2 linked regions of the Chelatococcus sp. YT9 genome follow. The protein of the gene in region 2 interacts with the protein of the main gene of each other region in a pairwise test. Links are inferred from orthologs where the notes say so. Each region holds a gene or a part of one and is shown on either strand. Other genes may lie near its edges.

The links.
Region 1: the proteins of gyrA (region 2) and gyrB interact in binary tests that used the Escherichia coli proteins (3 or more experiments, as listed by UniProt). The link is inferred for Chelatococcus sp. YT9 from one-to-one orthologs.

The regions. Positions count from the first base shown.
Region 1 is NZ_JAHBRW010000001.1:1,611,606-1,623,677, forward strand. Bases 8,720-11,754 are described here. They hold gyrB (DNA topoisomerase (ATP-hydrolyzing) subunit B), read right to left. Parts: upstream 11,433-11,754; coding sequence 9,006-11,432; downstream 8,720-9,005. Other genes in these bases: KIO76_RS07295 (LysE family translocator), read right to left, coding at 11,565-11,754. In the rest of the region: KIO76_RS07260 (ABC transporter permease), read left to right, coding at 1-499; KIO76_RS07265 (transglycosylase domain-containing protein), read right to left, coding at 719-3,208; KIO76_RS07270 (potassium/proton antiporter), read left to right, coding at 3,556-5,406; KIO76_RS07275 (class II glutamine amidotransferase), read right to left, coding at 5,389-6,186; KIO76_RS07280 (sodium:proton antiporter), read left to right, coding at 6,386-7,801; KIO76_RS07285 (hypothetical protein), read left to right, coding at 7,843-8,643; more of KIO76_RS07295, read right to left, coding at 11,755-12,072. UniProt on the Escherichia coli protein: DNA gyrase negatively supercoils closed circular double-stranded DNA in an ATP-dependent manner to maintain chromosomes in an underwound state.
Region 2 is NZ_JAHBRW010000001.1:50,915-59,015, forward strand. What follows is about bases 3,089-6,425. They hold gyrA (DNA gyrase subunit A), read right to left. Parts: upstream 6,049-6,425; coding sequence 3,289-6,048; downstream 3,089-3,288. Also shown: KIO76_RS00230 (polyphosphate kinase 2 family protein), read left to right, coding at 1-759; KIO76_RS00235 (MmcQ/YjbR family DNA-binding protein), read right to left, coding at 832-1,161; KIO76_RS00240 (EVE domain-containing protein), read right to left, coding at 1,399-1,818; KIO76_RS00245 (threo-3-hydroxy-L-aspartate ammonia-lyase), read right to left, coding at 1,981-2,949; KIO76_RS00255 (esterase-like activity of phytase family protein), read left to right, coding at 6,567-7,676; ssb (single-stranded DNA-binding protein), read right to left, coding at 7,859-8,101. UniProt on the Escherichia coli protein: A type II topoisomerase that negatively supercoils closed circular double-stranded (ds) DNA in an ATP-dependent manner to maintain chromosomes in an underwound state.

The sequences.
Region 1 (12,072 bases), 1.6 Mb from region 2 along the record:
GGAGTTCTTCCAGATCATCCCGAGCTTCATCCTGCTCATGGTGCTGATCGCTTTGATGCGTCCTAGCGTCACGGCCACGATCTGCGGCATCGCGCTCATCAGCTGGCCGCAGGTGGCGCGCATTGTCCGGGCGGAGTTTCTCGTGCTGCGAAGGGCCGAATTCGTTGAGGCGGCGCGGGTGCAGGGCTTTTCGACGACCCATATCATCACCCGTGAAATTGCCCCAAACGCCCTGTCGCCAGTCATTGTTATCGGCTCGATCCTCGTTGCCAATGCCATCCTGACGGAATCGGCCTTGAGCTTCCTCGGCCTCGGCGATCCCAACCTCATCAGCTGGGGCTACATGATCGCAGCATCGCGCTCGGCCATGCGGCTTGCCTGGTGGACCACCGTGATGCCGGGCCTCTGCATTGCGCTGACGGTTCTTGCGCTAAACCTCGTCGGCGACGGTCTCAACGATGCGTTCAATCGTCGCCTGGGCGAGGGCGGGCGGGCTTAACGGCGGCGCGCAGATGCCCCCATCCCCCTTTCCCCATTAAGGGAAGGGCGGCGCCGCAGGCGCCGGGTGGGGACATCTTGAGGTGATAGTCTGGCGTTTGGGGTGAGCTCCACCCGACCTCGCTAGCGCGAGGCCGCCCTCCCTTCGAGGGAGGGATCGGGGTGGGGCGCAGCCCGCGGCTCCCATATTGAACCGTCAGGTTCAAGCGTCCGGCAAGTCTCACCCGCCGAACAGCTGCTCCAGCAGACCGCGCTGGCGTGGAGCCTGGCGCGGCTGCGGCTGGGCCGCCAGGCGGTCGCCGCCCACTGAGCCGGGCGGCACCAGCGTCACTTCATCCTCGGCCGTCACGCCCTGGTTCGCGGCGATCTCCCCGCCCATGGACTGGTAATTCGGCGTGGCAGGCTGATAGCGGATGCCCGGCAGCGGCACGGGCTTCTCACCCTGAATGGCCACCTTCATGTAGCGACTCCAGACTTCGACAGGCAGGTTGCCGCCGGAGGCGCGTCTGGTCGGCGAGTTGTCGTCGTTGCCGATCCACACACCGGTAACGCCCTTGCCCGTGAAGCCGATGAACCAGGCGTCGCGGTAATCCTGTGACGTGCCTGTCTTGCCGGCGACTTCCCAGCCCGGGAGCTGGGCGCCCTTGGCGGTGCCAATGGTGACGGCCTCCCGCAGCATGCCGTTCATCATGCCGAGCTGCGCGGGCTCGATGACCCGGCCGAGATCGACGGCGGTCCGCTTGTACAGCACCTTGCCGTCTGCGGATTTCACGGTCTTCACCGCGTACGGGATGACTCCGATGCCGCCGTTGGCGAAGGCATCGAAGGCCGCGACGAGCTCGATCGGCGTGACTTCCGAGGTGCCAAGCGCGATCGATGGATTGGCCTGGAGCGATGAGGTGATGCCCAGGCGCTGGGCGGTGCGGACGACGGCCCGCGGTCCCATTTCCACCGCGAGCTTCACAGCAACCGTGTTGATGGAATAGGCGAGCGCCGTGGCGAGCGTGATCGGTCCATTGTAGCGCCGGTTTGCGTTCGCCGGTTGCCAGCCGCGTATATTGATAGGGGAGTCCTCCCGCACGGTGTCCGGCGTGAGGCCGTTTTCTAGCGCGGCGAGATAGACGAAAGCCTTGAACGAGGAGCCCGGCTGCCGCTTCGCCGTGGTCGCGCGGTTGAACTGGCTGTCGGAATAATTCCGTCCGCCGATCAGCGCACGGATGGCGCCATCCGTGGCGAGCGACACGAGAGCGCCCTGACTCGCCTTGTATTTGGCACCCTTCTGGTCAAGCTCCTCGACCAGCGCGCGCTCGGCAGCCGCCTGCAGGCGATTATCGATCGTCGTCTCCACGACGATATCCATGTCGACCTTGCCGACATAGTCGTCGAGCACGTCCATCACATAGTCGGCGGCATAATTGGCCGAGCCAGCGCCCTTCGCCTTCACGGCCGTGGCGGGGGCGAGCACGGCCGCCTTGGCCGCCTTATCCGTGATGAAGCCCGCGTCGACCATGGCACCCAGCACGACTTCCGCCCGGGCGCGGGCAGCCTGCGGGTTGCGGCTCGGTGCAAGGCGCGATGGCGCCTGAACGAGGCCCGCCAGCATGGCGGCTTCGGCGAGGGAGACCTCGCTCGCGTGCTTGCCGAAATAGCGCAGGGCGGCCGCCTCGACGCCGTAGGCTCCGGCACCGAAATAGACGCGGTTGAGATAGAGCTCGAGAATTTGGTCCTTGGTGTAGGTCTGCTCCAGCCAAAGCGCGAGGATCGCCTCTTGGATCTTGCGCGAAAGGGTGCGTTCCTGCGTCAGGAACATGTTCTTGGCGAGCTGCTGCGTGAGGGTGGAACCGCCCTGCGCCACACCGCGGCTGGTGACATTGCGAAAGGCCGCGCGGGCAATGCCGACCGGATCGACGCCGAAATGGCTGTAGAAGCGCCTGTCCTCGATGGCAAGGAAGGCCATCGGCAGGTACGGCGGCAAGTCGTGGATGGCGATCGTCTGGCCGCCGGTGTCGCCGCGGTTGGCGAGCAGCGAGCCGTCCGCCGCCATGATCGCAACATTGGGAGGGCGCTTCGGAACGGTGAGTTCCGACATGGGTGGCAACTGCGCGAAGTGATAGGCCACGACGCCGGCAAGTCCAACGACGCACCATACCGCAAGTACGATGAAGAGGCCGAAGACGCGTCCGAGGAATGAACGCTTGCGCCGCTTCCTCCCTTTTCCAGCACCGCTGCCGCCACGGCCGCCCCGGCCGTTGCCGCCACCAGATCCACCCTTCTTACGCGGGGACGCTGCCATCATACTATCCTCGGTGCGGCTGTCGTTGCCGGGGTCGGCACCTCTGTCGTCGCTCGTCATGGTGACGTCGAAATCAGACTCCCCCGCGAAAGGAGATGCGGCTGCGAAGCCAGTATCAGACGTGAAAGAAGGCTCCCTGCGCTCGCCTGGCCTCGCCGCAGGCTCGCCCTTTCGACCCCGCGCACCCGACGCGCGGCCGCTGAAGCCATGTTCGCCGAATGATCCCCCCGCACGGTCGCGGGGCGAGAGCACGATGTCGGCGTCGCCGGCGAAAACACGCTCTTCGCGCGCTTGGCTAGGCTGGGCGCTCCCGCGCGGCCCCTGTCGGCGCCGCATCTCCGGCGCCCGTGAGCGTTGATCGTGGTAAAAGGCCGCCTCGTCATCCGGGTCATGCCCGCGGCGGTCGAAGTCCCGCATGTCCTGTCCTCGAGCATTGATACCGGCGCTTCCGGGCCGCGGCACGGTCGCTGCCATTGTCCCCGCCGTTGACCAGGCGCATGGCTCCTATCGGCTCGTCCGCCGGCGCATGCAAGGAGTCCCCGCGCATAGCGCATGAATTCCACCTCGCATTTCCGACAATCCACGAAAGGCATCGTAAATGTGGCAGATTAAGGGGCTGTTACCCTGAATGACGGGTGATGATGAAGTTTCTTGGCGCGGTGTGACCTTGCTGCTTGCACGAGGCCTTTCGGTGCCGCAGCATGTCACTCCCGAGTCGACATATGGCTGCATCCTAGTCCGTCCGGCCCGGAGTGCAGGGCCGAATGAACACGATCGTTTTCGTCAACTCGCTGCTCTTCGGCGGCGCCGGGCTTGTGGCCATCGGCATTCTGTCCAGCCTGATGGCCTCCCGTTTCGGCGCGCCCTTGCTCCTGGTGTTCATTCTGATCGGCATGGTGGCGGGCGAAGCAGGGCCGGGCGGCATCCTTTTCGACGACTACCGGGCCATGTATCTCATTGGCTCCCTGGCGCTGGCCATCATCCTCTTCGATGGTGGGCTCCGCACCCGGCTGGCCAGCGTCCGTGGCGGTGCTGCCCCGGCGGTGCTGCTTGCCACGGTTGGTGTCGTCATCACCGCCGGGCTCACCGGCCTCGTGGCCATGCCACTCCTCAACCTGGATTATCTGCAAGGATTTCTGACAGGCTCGATCGTTGCATCCACCGATGCCGCGGCCGTGTTCTTTCTCATGCGGGCGCGAGGTCTGCAGCTCAAGCGCCGGGTGAACGCCACCATCGAGGTCGAATCGGCGACCAACGATCCGGTCGCCGTCTTCCTGGTGGTACTGCTCGTTACCCTCATAGGCGCGCAGGGACATGCCGGGCTTGATTCGGAGATCGCCAACATCCCGCTGCATCTGATGCGCCAATGCTTGATCGGTGGTGGCCTTGGCATAGGCGGGGGGCTCGCCATCGCCTGGCTCATCAATCGGGTCACTCTGCCGGCTGGCCTCCATCCGCTGTTCGTCATCTCGCTCGCCGTGATGATCTACGGACTCGCTGGCATTCTCGATGGTTCGGGCTTCATCGCCGTCTATCTCGCCGGCCTCGTCGTCGGCAACCGTCCCGTGAGGGCCTTCGCCTCGATCCTGAGCTTCCATGATGCGGCGACGTGGCTCTGCCAAATCATCATGTTTCTCGTCCTCGGCCTGCTCGTCTCCCCCGAGAGGCTGATGGCGCATGCGTTGCCGGCCCTTGCCGTCGCAGCTTTTCTCATGCTGGTTGGTCGTCCCGTGGCGGTCTGGCTCTGCCTGACACCCTTCCGCTTCAGCCGCCAGGAAAAGACCTTCGTCTCATGGGTCGGTCTGCGTGGCGCCGTATCAATCTTCCTCGCTGCCATCCCCCAGCTGACGCAGGTGCCTGACGCCGAGCTCTATTTCAACGTGGCCTTCTTCGTGGTGCTGGTCTCGTTGCTGGTGCAGGGCTGGAGCGTGGCCTTCGTGGCGCGGCACACGGGGGTTGCCCTGGCCGATCCGGCTCCGGAGATCAGCCGCGTCGAGATTGATCTGCCGGGCAAGGTCGACTTGGAGATGGTTGGCTATCCGCTTCTCGCCGACAGTCCCGTTATCCAGCGTGGCACTCTGCCGTCCTGGGCGCGAGCGGTCTTGATCGTGCGCAACGATTCTGTGCTCACGCCGGAGGAGGCAGGCGTGCTCAGCGTCGGTGATTACGGCTATTTCCTGGTCCCACCAGATCGTATCCGCCGGCTGGACCGCCTGTTCGCCGCATTCGAGGGCCACCAGAGCCGTGCTTTGACGGCCGTGTTCACCTTCTCGCCGGACATCAAGTTCGCCGATCTCGCCAGCGCCTATGGCGTCGAGCCGGACGAGAGCTTGCAAGGTCTGACATTGGGCGCGATGTTCGCCGACACCTTCGAGGAAGGCGTGCGCGAAGGCGATCGGCTCGATATCGGCAATATCACCCTGATCGCCCGCAGCGTGCGGGATGGCGTCGTGACGGCGATCGCCCTCATCGTCGGCGACACTGCGGAGGACGCGCCCCTGGCCCAATCGCGTATTGTGGCGCCGGCTCTCGCGCGCATCCGTGCTGCCGCGCAACACACGGCCAACCGTATAGCAGAGGTTCTACACCGTCGGAGTTCAGGCCGCGTTAAGTGAAGGCGCACGTACCGAGAAGGGTGTGACCGTCGCCTCCCTGCCATGCTGCACGACGGCAATTGAGTGGGGAGGCAGGGCCTGCCAGCCGTCGCGGCGCATTTCCAGGGGTTCGGAGGCGAAAATGACCGCCCGTGGCCGGGTGAGCATATAAAGACTGGGGGGATAGTCATCGCATGCCGTGCGAACCGCCCACGTGGTCTCCCCGTTCGAAAGCGTGGCGGTAAAACGCAGCGGCGCTGTGATGCCAGCCGCGAGCATGGTGTTCTTCACGAGAGCGAGCATATCGGCGAGTGCGTCATCCGGCGCCATGCCAGCCTCGACACGCGCCAGCGTCAGCAGGAACAGAACCTCGGAATCGGTCGTTCCCTGGCGCATGTCATAGAGGCTGTCGGGAAGGACGGCCTCGAGCTGGCGCTTGATGCGGACATAGTCACCAATCTGGCCATTATGCATGAACAGCCATGGGCCATAGGAAAACGGGTGGCAGTTGGCCCGGCTCGTCGCTGTGCCGGTCGCTGCTCGCACATGCGCGAAGAAGAGAGGCGAGCGCACCTGCGCGCAGAGCGAGCGCAGGTTCTCGTCGGACCAGGCCGGTCGGAGATCGCGGAAGATACCGGGGATGGGCCGCTCGCCATACCAGCCCAGCCCGAAGCCATCGCCGTTGGTTTCCGTCTTGCATTCCAGGGCATGCAACGACTGGTGGATGAGGGAATGGTCGGAGGCGCAGATCAGATCCTCCAGCAGCACCGGTTCACCGTGGTAAGCAAGAAAGCGGCACATTCCAACGGACCCTCTCGCGCCTCGCGCGGCCGAACGAAAACGACGACAGGCGCGGGCCGCCACGTGCGGCACTGTCCTGCGGGCTCCCGTGATCGCGAATCACGCTGTCATTGCCAGCGTCTCACGAAAGCCTTAACCAGAGTAGCCGCCAAGCTTGCGGCAAGCCGGCATCCAACAGCAACCAGCACAAGGGGGCGCCTTGAAAAAGGGCAGTATCATCGCAGCGAGCGCCACCGCCTTCCTGGCCAGCGCGTTCCCAGCCGCGGCGGCTGAACTCGATGGCTCTTCTCTGGCGCTGCTTTGGGCCACGCCCTTTGTCGGGATCCTCTTGTCGATCGCGCTCGGACCGCTGTTTTTTGCCCATGTTTGGGAGCATCATTATGGCAAGATCGCCCTGATCTGGGGTATTTTAACGGCTCTCCCGCTCGCGCTCCTCGAGGGTGCGGATGTTGCCTTCGAGGCGCTCATGCATACGGCGCTTCTGGAATATGTGCCGTTCATCGCGCTTCTCTTCGCGCTCTTCACCTGCGCCGGCGGCATCCTGGTGCGCGGCAACCTGCGCGGCAGTCCCGCGACGAACACCGCCATCCTTGCCATCGGGGCGGGTCTCGCCAGCATCATCGGCACGACGGGCGCCGCCATGGTGCTCATCCGTCCGCTGCTGCGCGCCAACGACGATCGCCGGCACAATGCCCATGTGGTCGTGTTCTTCATCTTCCTCGTGGCGAATATCGGCGGTTCGCTGACGCCGCTTGGTGACCCGCCGCTGTTTCTGGGTTTTCTACGCGGCGTGGATTTTTTCTGGACCACGCAGCACCTCCTCCCTCAGACGCTGCTCGTCGTGGGGATCCTCCTGGGGGGCTTCTTCCTCCTGGATTGGCGCCTCTACAAACGGGAGGAAATCGGCCCCCGTCTGCGCGATCCGACCCCCGAGAGCCGTCTTGGGGTCGAAGGGTTGGCGAATTTCGTCCTGATCGGTGTGATCATCGCCGCCGTTCTCGTCAGCGCGACCTGGAAGCCGGGCATAGCCTTCGATCTCCCCGGTGCGCGGGTCGAGTTGCAGAACGTGCTGCGTGATATCGTGTTCGTGCTGGTGGCGCTGGCCTCGCTGGCCCTGACCCGGCAAGGTATCCGGCAAGCCAATGGATTCAGCTGGGGCCCGATCCTTGAGGTCGCCAAGCTCTTCGCCGCGATTTTCACCTGCATGATCCCGGTTATGGCCATGCTCAGGGCGGGCTCCTCCGGCGCATTTGCGCCGCTGGTCAACCTCGTGACCGGCCCTGCGGGAGAACCTGTGCCGGTCGCCTATTTCTGGCTGACCGGCATTCTGTCCTCCTTCCTCGATAACGCGCCTACCTATCTCGTCTTCTTCGAGCTGGCGGGCGGGGATGCCCAGCACCTCATGCGCGAGGGGGCGCTGATCTTGACAGCGATCTCGGCCGGCGCCGTTTTCATGGGGGCCAACAGCTATATCGGCAACGCGCCGAATTTCATGGTCTATGCCATCGCTCGCCACCGCGGCGTCAAGATGCCGAGCTTCTTTGGCTATATGCTGTGGTCGGGCGGCATTCTCATTCCGGTATTTCTGCTGGTGACGTTGTTGTTCTACCTGTGAGGCGTTCCGATATGCTTCGACGGCCAGGGGCGAAATCCCGCATGCTGCTCCAGGCGATGGCTGCCGCGGGACATGTTGCGAAGAAGACCGCGAAGGTAACGGCCAAATGCGCCGTCAAGGGCTCCTTTGAGACCGCAGTCAAAGTGACAGCCGTCGGCAGCGCCGTAGGAGCTGGTGTCGCTCTCGTTCTCGCGGCCGGTCCAGTTCAGGCCGATAGTGCCCCACCGCCACGCCTGTTCGCCTGGCAGGATGATTTCGTTGGCCGCCTGGAGGCGCTGGCGCTGCTGCAGACCCTCAACGCCGAACTCCTTAGCAACCCAAGCGCTACCCTCACCTTGGAGCGCTGGTGCGCGCGGCACCAGCTCGCCTCACCGGTACGCGTGGTGGCGCGGCTGGTGCGCGGTGCCGACAAGGCGCCGACGGCGGCAATCAGACAGACGCTCGCGGTGGCGGAAGAAGAACCCGTGCGCTATCGGCGCGTTCAGCTTGTCTGCGGCGACTTCGTACTATCGGAAGCGGACAATTGGTATGTGCCAGCCCGGCTCACGCCGGAGATGAACCGGCTGTTGGACGAAACCGACACAGCTTTCGGACGTGCGGTGCAAGCGCTTCAGTTCCGGCGGCGGACGCTTTCAGCACGCTTGTTATGGACGCCGCTCCCGGACGGGTGGGAAATGTCGAGCCGACAGGTTCGGACGCCGGCCACGGGCCCTCTCGCCGTTCCCACCGAGGTCATACGGCATGAAGCAGTGCTGAGCGTACCTGACGGCACGCCCTTCAGCGTTGTGGTCGAAACTTATACTGACAAGGTGCTCGCCTTCCGGCGGCCGAGTGACCGCTAGAACGGAGCGCCCTTCAAGGCTTTCGGTTTGCGGCGATACGCGGCGCTATCAAGTCAGCCGCGACGCGTCCATCCGTCGCCTCCGGAGAGGGCGCCGCCGCAGGCGCCGGGTGGGGTTCACCTCACGCTGATCCGACCAAATAGCCAACAGATGCTGGCCAGAAGAGCATCGTCTCTTCCTCGTGCCCCACCCCCTCGCTGGTGCGAGGCCACCCTTTCATAAAGGGGGGCAGCGCGGGCTTTCAGACATGTCAGCCTGGAAGCCGCGAAGCGACGGCCCGGGATCTGGAAGCGTCGCCTCGCTCTCGCTCGGCCGGATGCCGGTATGCGGCTGCCGATGCCGATCGCGCTTGGGGAACGGCCTCAGACGTCGAGGTTCGCCACGTTCAGGGCGTTCGCCTGGATGAACTCACGGCGCGGCTCCACCGTATCTCCCATCAGCTTGACGAAGATATCGTCCGCGTCGGTGACTTCCTTGATCTTCACCTGCAGCAGGGAGCGCACATCGCGGTCGAGCGTGGTGGACCAGAGCTGGTCCGGATTCATCTCGCCGAGCCCCTTGTAGCGCTGCAGCTGAATGCCCTTGCGGCCCGTGGTCGCCACCGCGTTGAACAGGCTGACCGGCCCGTCCACGGCGATTTCCTCGTTGCGGCGGATGAGCTTCGAGGGGCGCGCGTAGGTCTGCAGGCTGGCTGCATGCTCGTCGAGCTTCCGGGCCTCGGACGAGGCGAGCAGCGCGGCATCGAGGCTCGCCACCTGCTTGACGCCGCGAACGACCCGGCTGAAGACGAAGCCGCCCGCTTCGGCGCGGCCTTCCCAGCCACGTTCCGTTTCCTCTGCAAGAGCGTCGAGACGGCGCGCGATGTAAGCGGCGGCCTCATTCGCGGTCTCAGGCTCTTCAGCCACCTGCGGGCGCAGCGCACCGGCGATGGCAGCTTGCTCCACGACGGCGCGGTCATAGCGGGTGTGGAGGTTGCTGAGGACATGCCGCACGAGCCGCGACTCATCGACGAGAGCCCTCAGGTCGAGCCCTGCTCGCTCCTCGCCGTTGGCGAAACGCAGCAGGGCTCCGTCGAGCCCACCCTCAAGGAGATAGTCTTCCAGCGCACGCTCGTCCTTGAGATACTGCTGCGACTTGCCGCGGGTGACCTTATAGAGGGGCGGCTGGGCGATGAAGATATGCCCGCGCTCGATCAGCTCCGGCATCTGCCGGAAGAAGAAGGTGAGCAGCAACGTGCGGATGTGGCTGCCGTCCACGTCCGCGTCCGTCATGATGATGATCTTGTGGTAGCGCAGCTTGTCGGCATTGAAATCCTCGCGGCCGATGCCGGTCCCGAGGGCGGTGATCAGCGTGCCGATCTGCTCCGAGGACAGCATCTTGTCGAAGCGCGCGCGCTCGACATTGAGGATCTTGCCACGCAGCGGCAGCACGGCCTGATATTCCCGGTTGCGGCCCTGTTTGGCGGATCCACCGGCCGAGTCACCCTCGACGATGAAGAGTTCCGCCTTGGCCGGATCGCGCTCCTGACAGTCGGCAAGCTTGCCGGGGAGCGAGGCAATATCGAGCGCGCCCTTGCGCCGGGTCAACTCACGCGCCTTGCGGGCGGCTTCGCGCGCGGCCGCCGCTTCCACCACCTTACCGACCACGGTCTTGGCATCGGAGGGGTTCTCCTCGAGCCAGATCGCGAGCGCCTCGTTGACGACGCCCTCGACCGCCGGCCGGACCTCCGACGACACGAGCTTGTCCTTGGTCTGGGACGAGAACTTCGGGTCCGGTACCTTCACGGAAACAACGGCTGTCAGACCCTCGCGGCAATCGTCACCGGTCAGGCCGACCTTCTCTTTCTTGGAGAGGCCCGAGCTTTCGGCATAGCCGGTGATCTGGCGCGTGAGGGCGCCTCGGAAGCCGGCAAGATGGGTTCCGCCGTCCCGCTGGGGGATATTGTTCGTGAAGACGAGCACATTCTCGTGGTAGCTGTCGTTCCACCAGAGAGCCACCTCGACGCCGACGCCGTCGCGCTCCCCGCGAATCACGATTGGCTTGTCGAGAAGGGACGATTTGGTGCGGTCTAGATAGTGGACGAAGGCCTCGACGCCCCCCTCGTAGAACAGCTCCTCGACCTTGCGCTCGGCATGGCGATTGTCCGTCAGGATAATGCGCACGCCGGAGTTCAGGAACGCCAGTTCACGCAGGCGATGCTCCAGGGTGGCGTAGTCGTATTCCACCATGCTGAAGGTTTCGGGCGAGGCGAGGAAGGAGACTTCCGTGCCGCGCTTGTCCACCGGGGCTTCACCGACGACGGCGAGCGGCGCTACCACGTTGCCATGCCGAAACTCGACGAAATGCTCCTTGCCGCCGCGCCAGATGCGCACCTTCAGCCAGGTCGACAGTGCGTTGACCACGGATACGCCAACGCCATGCAGGCCGCCGGAGACCTTGTAGGAATTCTGGTCGAACTTCCCGCCCGCATGCAGCTGGGTCATGATGACCTCGGCCGCTGAAATGCCCTCGCCGGGGTGAATGTCAGTCGGGATCCCGCGGCCGTTATCGGATACGGTGACGGAGCCGTCGGCATTCAGCGTCACGGTGACCTGCGTCGCATGACCGGCGAGCGCCTCGTCGATCGCGTTGTCCACGACCTCGTACACCATGTGGTGGAGGCCGGAGCCATCGTCGGTATCGCCGATATACATGCCCGGGCGCTTGCGGACGGCATCGAGGCCCTTGAGCACCTTGATGGAATCGGCGCCATAGGACTCTTCGTTCACGTCGCGGGCGGGTTCAGCCATGGATGGGTCCAATCCGATATCGGTAAGGATTGCTGCGATCGAGCCGCAGCCTTTGATTCGACAGCATAAATCTAATCATTCGGGCGTGAGATTTCACGCCCGCGCGGGCACTTTTCCCTTGAGAATGCGGCTTTATCGCGTTGCCACCGCAACGGCTGCGCCGGCCATCACGGTCCCACTGCCCCGATTGAGCCAACGCATGGCGCGCGGGGAGGTGAAGAGCCGGCGAACGCGCGTCGCCAGAAGCACATAGCCGGTGAACACGCCGGTCAATACAGCGACGATGACGCCGGCAAGCTCGACGAAGGCCAGAAGGCGAACATCCGCCAGATTGATGATGTTGGGCAGCAGCGCGAGGTAGAACATCATGGTTTTCGGGTTGCCCAGCGTGAGCATGAGACCGCCGATGAAAGCGCGCACGCCCCGCTCACCGCGACCCGCTTCAGCGCTGGTTCCAGGAACGGCCGAAACCGGTGCGAACCAGAGCTTCCACGCCAACCAAAGCAGGTAGGCCGCGCCGAGATATCGGATCATGAGGAAGAGCCCATGGAATGTCTGGGCGACCACGGCGAGACCGAGCACCGCGGCCGCCAGCCAGATGACGTCCCCGACAATAAGGCCGGCTAGAAAGGGAGCGACG
Region 2 (8,101 bases):
CTTCTCGACAAAGGCGTCGCGGCGCTGAGCGCGATCCAGGAGCGTCTCTTCGCCGACAACCACTGGTCAGTCCTGCTCGTTTTCCAGGCGATGGACGCAGCCGGCAAGGACGGCACCATCAAACATGTGATGTCGGGCATCAACCCGCAGGGATGCCAGGTGCATGCTTTCAAGGCTCCCTCGTCCGAGGAACTGGACCACGATTTCCTATGGCGTACGCATCAGCGGCTGCCGGAGCGCGGCCGCATCGGCATTTTCAACCGCTCGTATTACGAGGAGGTGCTCGTCGTCAGGGTCCACCAGGAAATGCTCGACAAGCAAAACCTGCCCCCGCAACTCGTCACCAAATCGATCTGGGACGACCGGCTGAAGGATATCCGTCACCACGAGCGCTATCTTGCTCGCAATGGCATGCTCATCCTGAAATTCTTTCTCAATGTCTCCGAGAAGGAGCAGAAAAAGCGCCTCCTTCAACGCATCGACGATCCCTCCAAGAACTGGAAGTTTGAGAGCAAGGATGTCGACGAGCGGACCTACTGGAAGGCCTATATGCACGCCTATGAGGAAGCAATCCGGGCGACCGCCACCAACTTCGCGCCCTGGTATGTCATCCCCGCTGACAACAAGTGGTTCACCCGGCTCGCCGTGATGGCCGCCGTGGTCACCGAACTCTCCAAGCTCGGCATCGACTTCCCGAAAATTGACGAGGCCGACCGCCACAAGCTGCTCGGTTTCCGCGAGCGGCTTGAAGCCGATTGAATCGCGGACGGTCACCGACCGTAGCCGTGGAAGCCAGCACCCGATATCGCGGCGCCGACTGGGTGCTCCCGCCTATCGGCGTCGGGGCTTGGGCGCGGCAAGCCTATAGGCGGCCTGCAGCGCCGAAATCAAGGTTGCCTCATCCACTGTGCGCAGGTCGCACCGCGTGATCCCCATTCGCCCCCAACCGCCCGGCACGGGGGTGAACACGCCGGGCTCCTGTTCGCAGTAGAAATCACGAAGATCCGGATCGAACATCAGGTTGAGATCGTTCGCGCTGGCGCTCAATGTCGCGAAGGTCTTGCGCGGGGTGCGAAAGGCCGCCCGATCCATATGCGGCGCCTCACGGGAAAGCGGGAAGCTCAGCGCCAGTTCCCGCACGCGTTCGGCCTCAACGGGCATCGCCTAACCTCCTGCCGTTGCGTGGTGATCCGGCCGCCAGAAATGCATCGGCCTCGCTCACGCCCGAAGGCGCTAGAGCGCTTTTCGCTCAATCAGAGACGGCAGATCCCCTCTCTCTTCCCGACTTCTGCCAATGCTCCTGATCGAGAGGCTGGGCTTCATCGAGCGGGATAGCCGGGACAAGCCGGTCATGCCTATCGACTGTCAGCGCTTCCGCGCGATCGGCAACTGCCCAGACTACCCTTTGAGTCCGCCCATGCGCAGAATATGCTCCCATTCCGCGTCCGTCACCGGCTGCACGGACAGGCGCGAGTTGTTGACCAAGACCATGTCCTTGAGAGCCGGATCGGCCTTGATTACCTCCAGCGTCACGGCCTGCGGCAACGCCTCCACCGCTTTCACGTCAACCATTCCAAACCTGCCGGAAGCATCTGTGTGATCGGGATAATATTCCTTGATCACCTCGACGATGCCAACGATCTCCTTCCCCTCGTTCGAGTGATAGAAGAAGCCCCGGTCGCCAATTTTCATCGCCATCAGGTTCAGCTTGGCGCCATGATTGCGGACGCCATTCCAATGGGTTCCCTTCTCGCCGGCTTCACATTGCTGCTGCCACGACCAGGTGGACGGTTCAGACTTGAAGAGCCAATGGGGCATCGCGCGCTCAACTCCTGCAAATAGGGACCCTGAGCATCTCCGCCGCCATTATCGCGAAACGCCCTGATCACTGTGATGCAATCCCGGGCGGCAAGCCGCCGCATAAGTCATCGAGAACTGCGCCAGCAGGGATATACGCTCTCGCCTGCTAATCAAGACCCATCAGGCCGGTGTCAGCAAACGCGCGAAAGTGGCAAGATCGACATTGCCGCCACTGAGAACGATGCCGACCCGCTGCCCCTTGATCGGCACCACGCTGTTGAAGGCAGCTGCAGCGGCGAGGCAGCCTGTAGGCTCCACGACCATCTTCATGCGCTCGGCGAAGAAACGCATGGCATCGACGAGCGCTGCGTCGGCCACCGTTACGACGTCATCCACAAGATCCTGGATGATCGAAAAGGTGATATTCCCGAGCGCCGTCGTCTGCGCACCGTCGGCCAATGTCTTCGGGACATCGATCGTGACGATCCGCCCCTCGCGGAAAGAGCGCGCGCCGTCATCGCCGGCCGCAGGCTCGACGCCAATGACCTGGCACTGCGGAGACAGAGCCTTCGCGGCCAGCACTGACCCCGATAGCAGCCCGCCGCCGCCGAGCGGCACGAGCAGGAGGTCCAGGTCGCCCACCTCCTCGATGAGTTCCTTGGTCGCCGTGCCCTGGCCGGCAATGATCTCCGGATGATCGAAGGGAGGGATCAGGGCCAGGCCGCGCTCGCCTGCGATTCGTTGCCCGATCGCCGCGCGGTCCTCGCTATAGCGGTCATAGAAGACTACTTCGCCACCGTAGCCGCGTGTTGCGGCGACTTTTATGGCCGGCGCATCCTCCGGCATGATGATGACGGTAGGCACGCGGAGAAGCTGCCCGGCCAATGCCACCGCCTGGGCGTGGTTGCCAGAGGAGAACGCCACCACGCCGCGCGTCTTCTGGTCCTCATCGAGCGCCGCGAGGGCGTTATAGGCGCCCCGGAATTTAAAGGCGCCGACGCGCTGGAGATTTTCCGCCTTGAAGAACAGCGATCCTCCCACCCTCTCATCTGCCGTGCGCGAGCGCAGAACAGGCGTGCGATGCGCGATGTTCGCAATGCGCTCGGACGCGCGGGCAACATCATCATAGGTCGGAGCTGAGATCGACATGGGCGGCCCAAAGCAGTGGAACGGAAATTCGCGCCATCCTGCCATAACGGCTTCAAGCTTCAATATGACAGCGGCGTTGCCCGAGCCGACGGGCCATGCCGCGGCCGCGCTAGAGCTGCGGACAGCGCCTTAGATCCACATTGTGGCGGGAACCGACAACGACAACTATGGGTCACAAGACGCTCATTAAACACTGCAATGAATCGAATTAATATATTGATATTAGTGTATTTTTCATCATCCGGCCTTCCATCGCGCTCTGCCGTGTTCCAGTAAAAAGCCCCGGCAATCGCCGGGGCTTCTCATGTTGCCGGAAGATCGAATATTCAGCGAGACTGCCTATTCATCAGCGTCCCCTCCATCGGCGTCGTCAATGTCCGCGCCATCCTCGCTGCCGTCGTCGCTGATGTGCTCGACAGAAACCACCTTCTCATCGTCAGCGGTGTTAAAGACGATCACGCCCTGACTCGAACGGCCGACGATACGAATGCCATCCACCGGCACGCGGATCAGTTGGCCGCCATTGGTGACGAGCATGATCTGGTCGTTGTCCTCGACGGGGAAGGATTCCACCAGCGCGCCGTTGCGATTGTTGACCGCCATCGCCACGATGCCTTTGCCGCCACGGCCGGTGACGCGATATTCATAAGCCGAGGAACGCTTGCCATAGCCGTTTTCGGACAAGGTGAGCACGAACTGCTCCGCCGCGCCCATGGCTGCGTAGCGCTCCTGCCCGAGCTCAAGCGCACCGCTTGTCTCCTCGGCATCGGTGTCGACCTGGGCCTCGGCCGCGTCGCCGTTGGCAGCTTCGCCATTGGCGGCACGGCGCGCGGCACCCGCCAGCTTGAGATAGGCCGAACGCTCGTCGGCGGAGGCCTCCACATGGCGCAGGATCGCCATGGAGATCACCCGGTCGCCGGCAGCGAGCGCGATGCCACGCACGCCGGTGGAGTCGCGTCCCTTAAAGACACGCACGTCCGTCGTCTCGAAGCGGATGCACTGGCCCTTGGCCGTCGTCAGCAGAACATCGTCCGTCTCCGTACAGATGCCCACATCGACGATGGAGTCGCCCTCGTCGAGCTTCATGGCGATCTTGCCGGCGCGATTGACCTGGACGAAGTCCGACAGCTTGTTGCGGCGCACGCCGCCGGAAGCCGTCGCGAACATCACATCCAGCGTCGCCCAGCTGGCCTCATCCTCCGGCAGCGGCATGATGGTCGTGATGCGTTCGCCTTCCACCAGCGGCAGCATGTTGACGAGCGCCTTGCCGCGGGCGTTCGGCGCCGCGAGCGGCAGGCGCCACACCTTTTCCTTGTAGACCTGGCCGCGGGAGGAGAAGAACAGCACCGGCGTGTGGGTGTTGGCGACGAACAGGCGCGTGACGAAATCCTCGTCGCGCGTCTGCATGCCGGAGCGGCCCTTGCCGCCGCGCCGCTGGGCGCGATAGGTCGAGAGCGGCACGCGCTTGATGTAGCCGGCGTGGCTCACGGTGACGACCATGTCCTCGCGCTGGATCAGATCCTCATCGTCGACATCCGAATCCCAGTCGAGAATCTCGGTGCGCCGGGGAGTGGCGAAGGCATCCTTGATGGCGGCGAGTTCATCCCGCACGATGCCTAGGATGCGCGTGCGGGAGCGCAGGATATCGAGATAGTCGGCGATCTCGATCGCCAGTTTGTTCAATTCGTCAGCGATCTCATCACGGCCGAGAGCCGTGAGGCGCCGCAGCGGCAGGTCGAGGATCGCCCTTGCCTGGGTCTCCGACAGCCGGTAGGTGCCATCCTCGGCGACACGATGGTTCGGATCGTCGATGAGGGCGATCAGAGCAGCGACATCATGCGCAGGCCAGTGGCGCGCCATCAGCGCTTCACGGGCAGAATTGGTGTCGGCTGACGAGCGGATAAGCTGGATGATCTCGTCGATATTGGCGACCGCGATGCCGAGGCCGACCAAGATATGGGCGCGATCGCGGGCCTTGTTGAGCAGATATTTCGTGCGCCGGGAAACAACCTCCTCGCGGAAATCCACGAAAGCGCGGATCATGTCGTAGAGGTTGAGGAGTTCCGGCCGGCCGCCGTTCAGCGCCACCATATTGGCGCCGAAGCTCGTCTGCAGCGCGGTGAAACGGTAGAGCTGGTTCAGAACCACATCGGCCACCGCGTCGCGCTTCAGCTCGATCACGATGCGCATACCGTCGCGATCGGACTCGTCGCGCAGGTCGGCGATGCCCTCGATCCGTTTCTCGCGGACAAGATCCGCAATCTTCTCGATCAGCGCCGCCTTGTTCACCTGATAGGGAATTTCGGTGACGATGATCGCCTCGCGATCCTTCCGGATCTGCTCGACAGAGGCGCGAGCACGCATGATGATCGAACCGCGGCCGGTCGAATAGGCCGAGCGGATGCCGCCGCGCCCGAGGATGGTCGCAGCCGTCGGGAAGTCCGGCCCCGGGATGATCTCGGTCAGCGCCTCAAGGCTTATCTCCGGATCCTCGATATAGGCGAAGCATGCATCGACCACCTCGCCGAGATTATGCGGCGGGATGTTGGTCGCCATGCCAACGGCGATGCCGCCCGCGCCATTCACCAGGAGGTTCGGGAAGCCTGCCGGCAGGACCGTTGGCTCGCGCTCGCTGTTGTCGTAGTTGTCCTGGAAATTGACCGTATCTTTGTCGAGATCGTCCAGCAGCGCCATTGCGGGCTTGGCGAGACGCACCTCGGTGTAGCGCATGGCCGCCGGCGGGTCGGCATCGACAGAGCCGAAGTTCCCCTGCCCGTCCAAAAGCGGCAGGCGCATGGAAAAGTCCTGCGCCATGCGCACCAGCGCGTCATAGATCGACTGGTCACCGTGCGGGTGATATTTACCGATCACATCACCGACCACGCGCGCCGACTTGCGATAAGGTTTGTCGGGCGTATAGCCGTTTTCGTACATGGAATAGAGGATGCGGCGGTGCACCGGCTTGAGTCCGTCGCGCACATCCGGCAAGGCGCGGCTCACGATCACGCTCATGGCGTAATCGAGATAGCTGCGCTTCATCTCATCGGAGATCGACACCAGAGCGATGTCGCCGCCGATCTTCTCGTCATCATCTGCCAAGAGAGAATTCCAACAAAAATCTCAGGAAGGGGCTTTTGGAGCGTCCCGAACGGATCCCGTCCGCAATGAGGGGCAGCCTATGCCACGATAGCCATTCCATTCAGGCCCCAGCCCAGCGGCCGTGCCCCGTCCGCATGATGGGGAAACGCACCTGATTCAACGAGTTCATGAGCGATCTCATCGAAAAAAGGGATGCACTTTACCAGTACCAAGCTCTAGCGCATCCGTCCGTGAAAAGCCAGCATTGAGGCCCCCTGTTCACGATTTAATTATCGATATATATCAATATCTTATCCATTGCGGGTAATTCGGTCTGCATCCACGCGCCGCTCTCGCGACGCCCAGCCACCGATTTCGATGATTCGCGACGCATTTTTCGTGGAGGTTCGTCGCCTGGAAAAGCCGCTTGAAGCACATCGCGAGGCTTCCTGGGCTGTCACCGGACCGTCGCCGGATCGGCCTACGGTCGCGCTCGTCAATGTGCCAAGGTCGCTGGGAACGGGCCCGGAGGAACAGCTATGTTGAGATCATGCCTCCTTCTTCCGGCTGCCGTTCTGGCCAGCTTCATCCCTGCGGCTCTCGCCGCCGAAAACATGTCCGGCACCCTGACGCTACGCTTCATCGGCGAGAAGAGCATTCGAGCTCCTCTCGACGTGGACGGAACGCGGGTCGGCGGGCTCTCCGGGCTCGCTTTCGACGCAGCCAGCGGACGCTGGATCGCTCTCAGTGACGATCGCTCGGAGAAGGCGCCCGCTCGCTTCTACAAGCTGACGCTCGACTATGACGCCTCGGGCTTTCGCGCGGTGACAATCGACCAGGCCGTGCCCCTTCGTGACGCCGATGGGAAGCCATTCCCGACACGACGTGTCGACCCGGAGGCGCTGCGCCTCGATCCGGGAAGTGGCGCGCTCTACTGGACGAGCGAAGGGGACGCGACCGCCGGGATCGACCCCGTGCTGCGGGCCAGCACCGCTGACGGGCACCATCTGCGCGAGATCCCGCTGCCTGCCCGCTACCGCGTCAGCACCGATGGCAAACGCGGGCCGCGCAACAATCTCGCCTTTGAAGGACTGGCGCTGACCCCGGACGCGGGAACATTGATCGCGGCGCTGGAGAATGCGCTGGTTGAGGACGGCCCTAAGGCCTCACTGACTGAAACCAGCCCTGTACGTGTTTCCACCTTCAACATGGTATCCGGACAGGCCGGCCCCGAATGGGTCTATGTCACGGATCCGATCCGCATGGCCCCTGCCAAGCCCGGCGGCTTCGCAGACAATGGCGTCTCCGACATTCTCGCTCTCGACGAAGGATCCCTGCTCGTCATGGAACGCGGCTACAGCGCGGGCAAAGGAAACGATATCCGTCTTTACCGTGCGGACCGGCGGAATGCGACCGACGTTTCCGCCATCGACGCTCTTTCCGGCGCAAGCTGGGTGCCGCTCGCGAAAACGCTGGTCCTGGATCTTGCCACCCTCGGCACAGCGCTCGACAACTTCGAGGGCATGGATTTCGGCCCCCGGCTGAATAACGGCAACCGCACGCTGGTGATCGTCTCCGACGACAATTTCAACGAGGCGCAGACCACGAAATTCCTGGCCTTCGAGGTCATCGAAACAGGCGGGACATAAGGCCTATCGACATTCACGCTCTTGGCGCGGATGTAATGCGGCCTCATCCGGACGTTACCGCTCCAACAGGACGGCGCCGTGTAACGGAAGGTGGGCCCCTTGGGCCGTACCGTTACCGGATCCCGGCGCGAGCCCGCGCTCGTCCCAGATGACGTCGCGGGCTATCGATGCGTGTTGTTGGGCTAGAACGGAATATCGTCGTCAAGGTCACTGGCGTATTTTGAACCGCCGCTCGCGGCCGGGCGCCGGTCCGGGGAGCGCTGCTCCATGGGCGAGGCCCGACCAAAGTCGCCTCCACGCGAGCCCCCATAGCTGTCGTCCTCAATGGCCCCACCGCCTTCGCCGCCGCGGCTGTCGAGAATCGTGAGCTCGCCGCGAAAGCGCTGCAGCACGATCTCCGTCGTGTAGCGCTCCTGACCATCTTT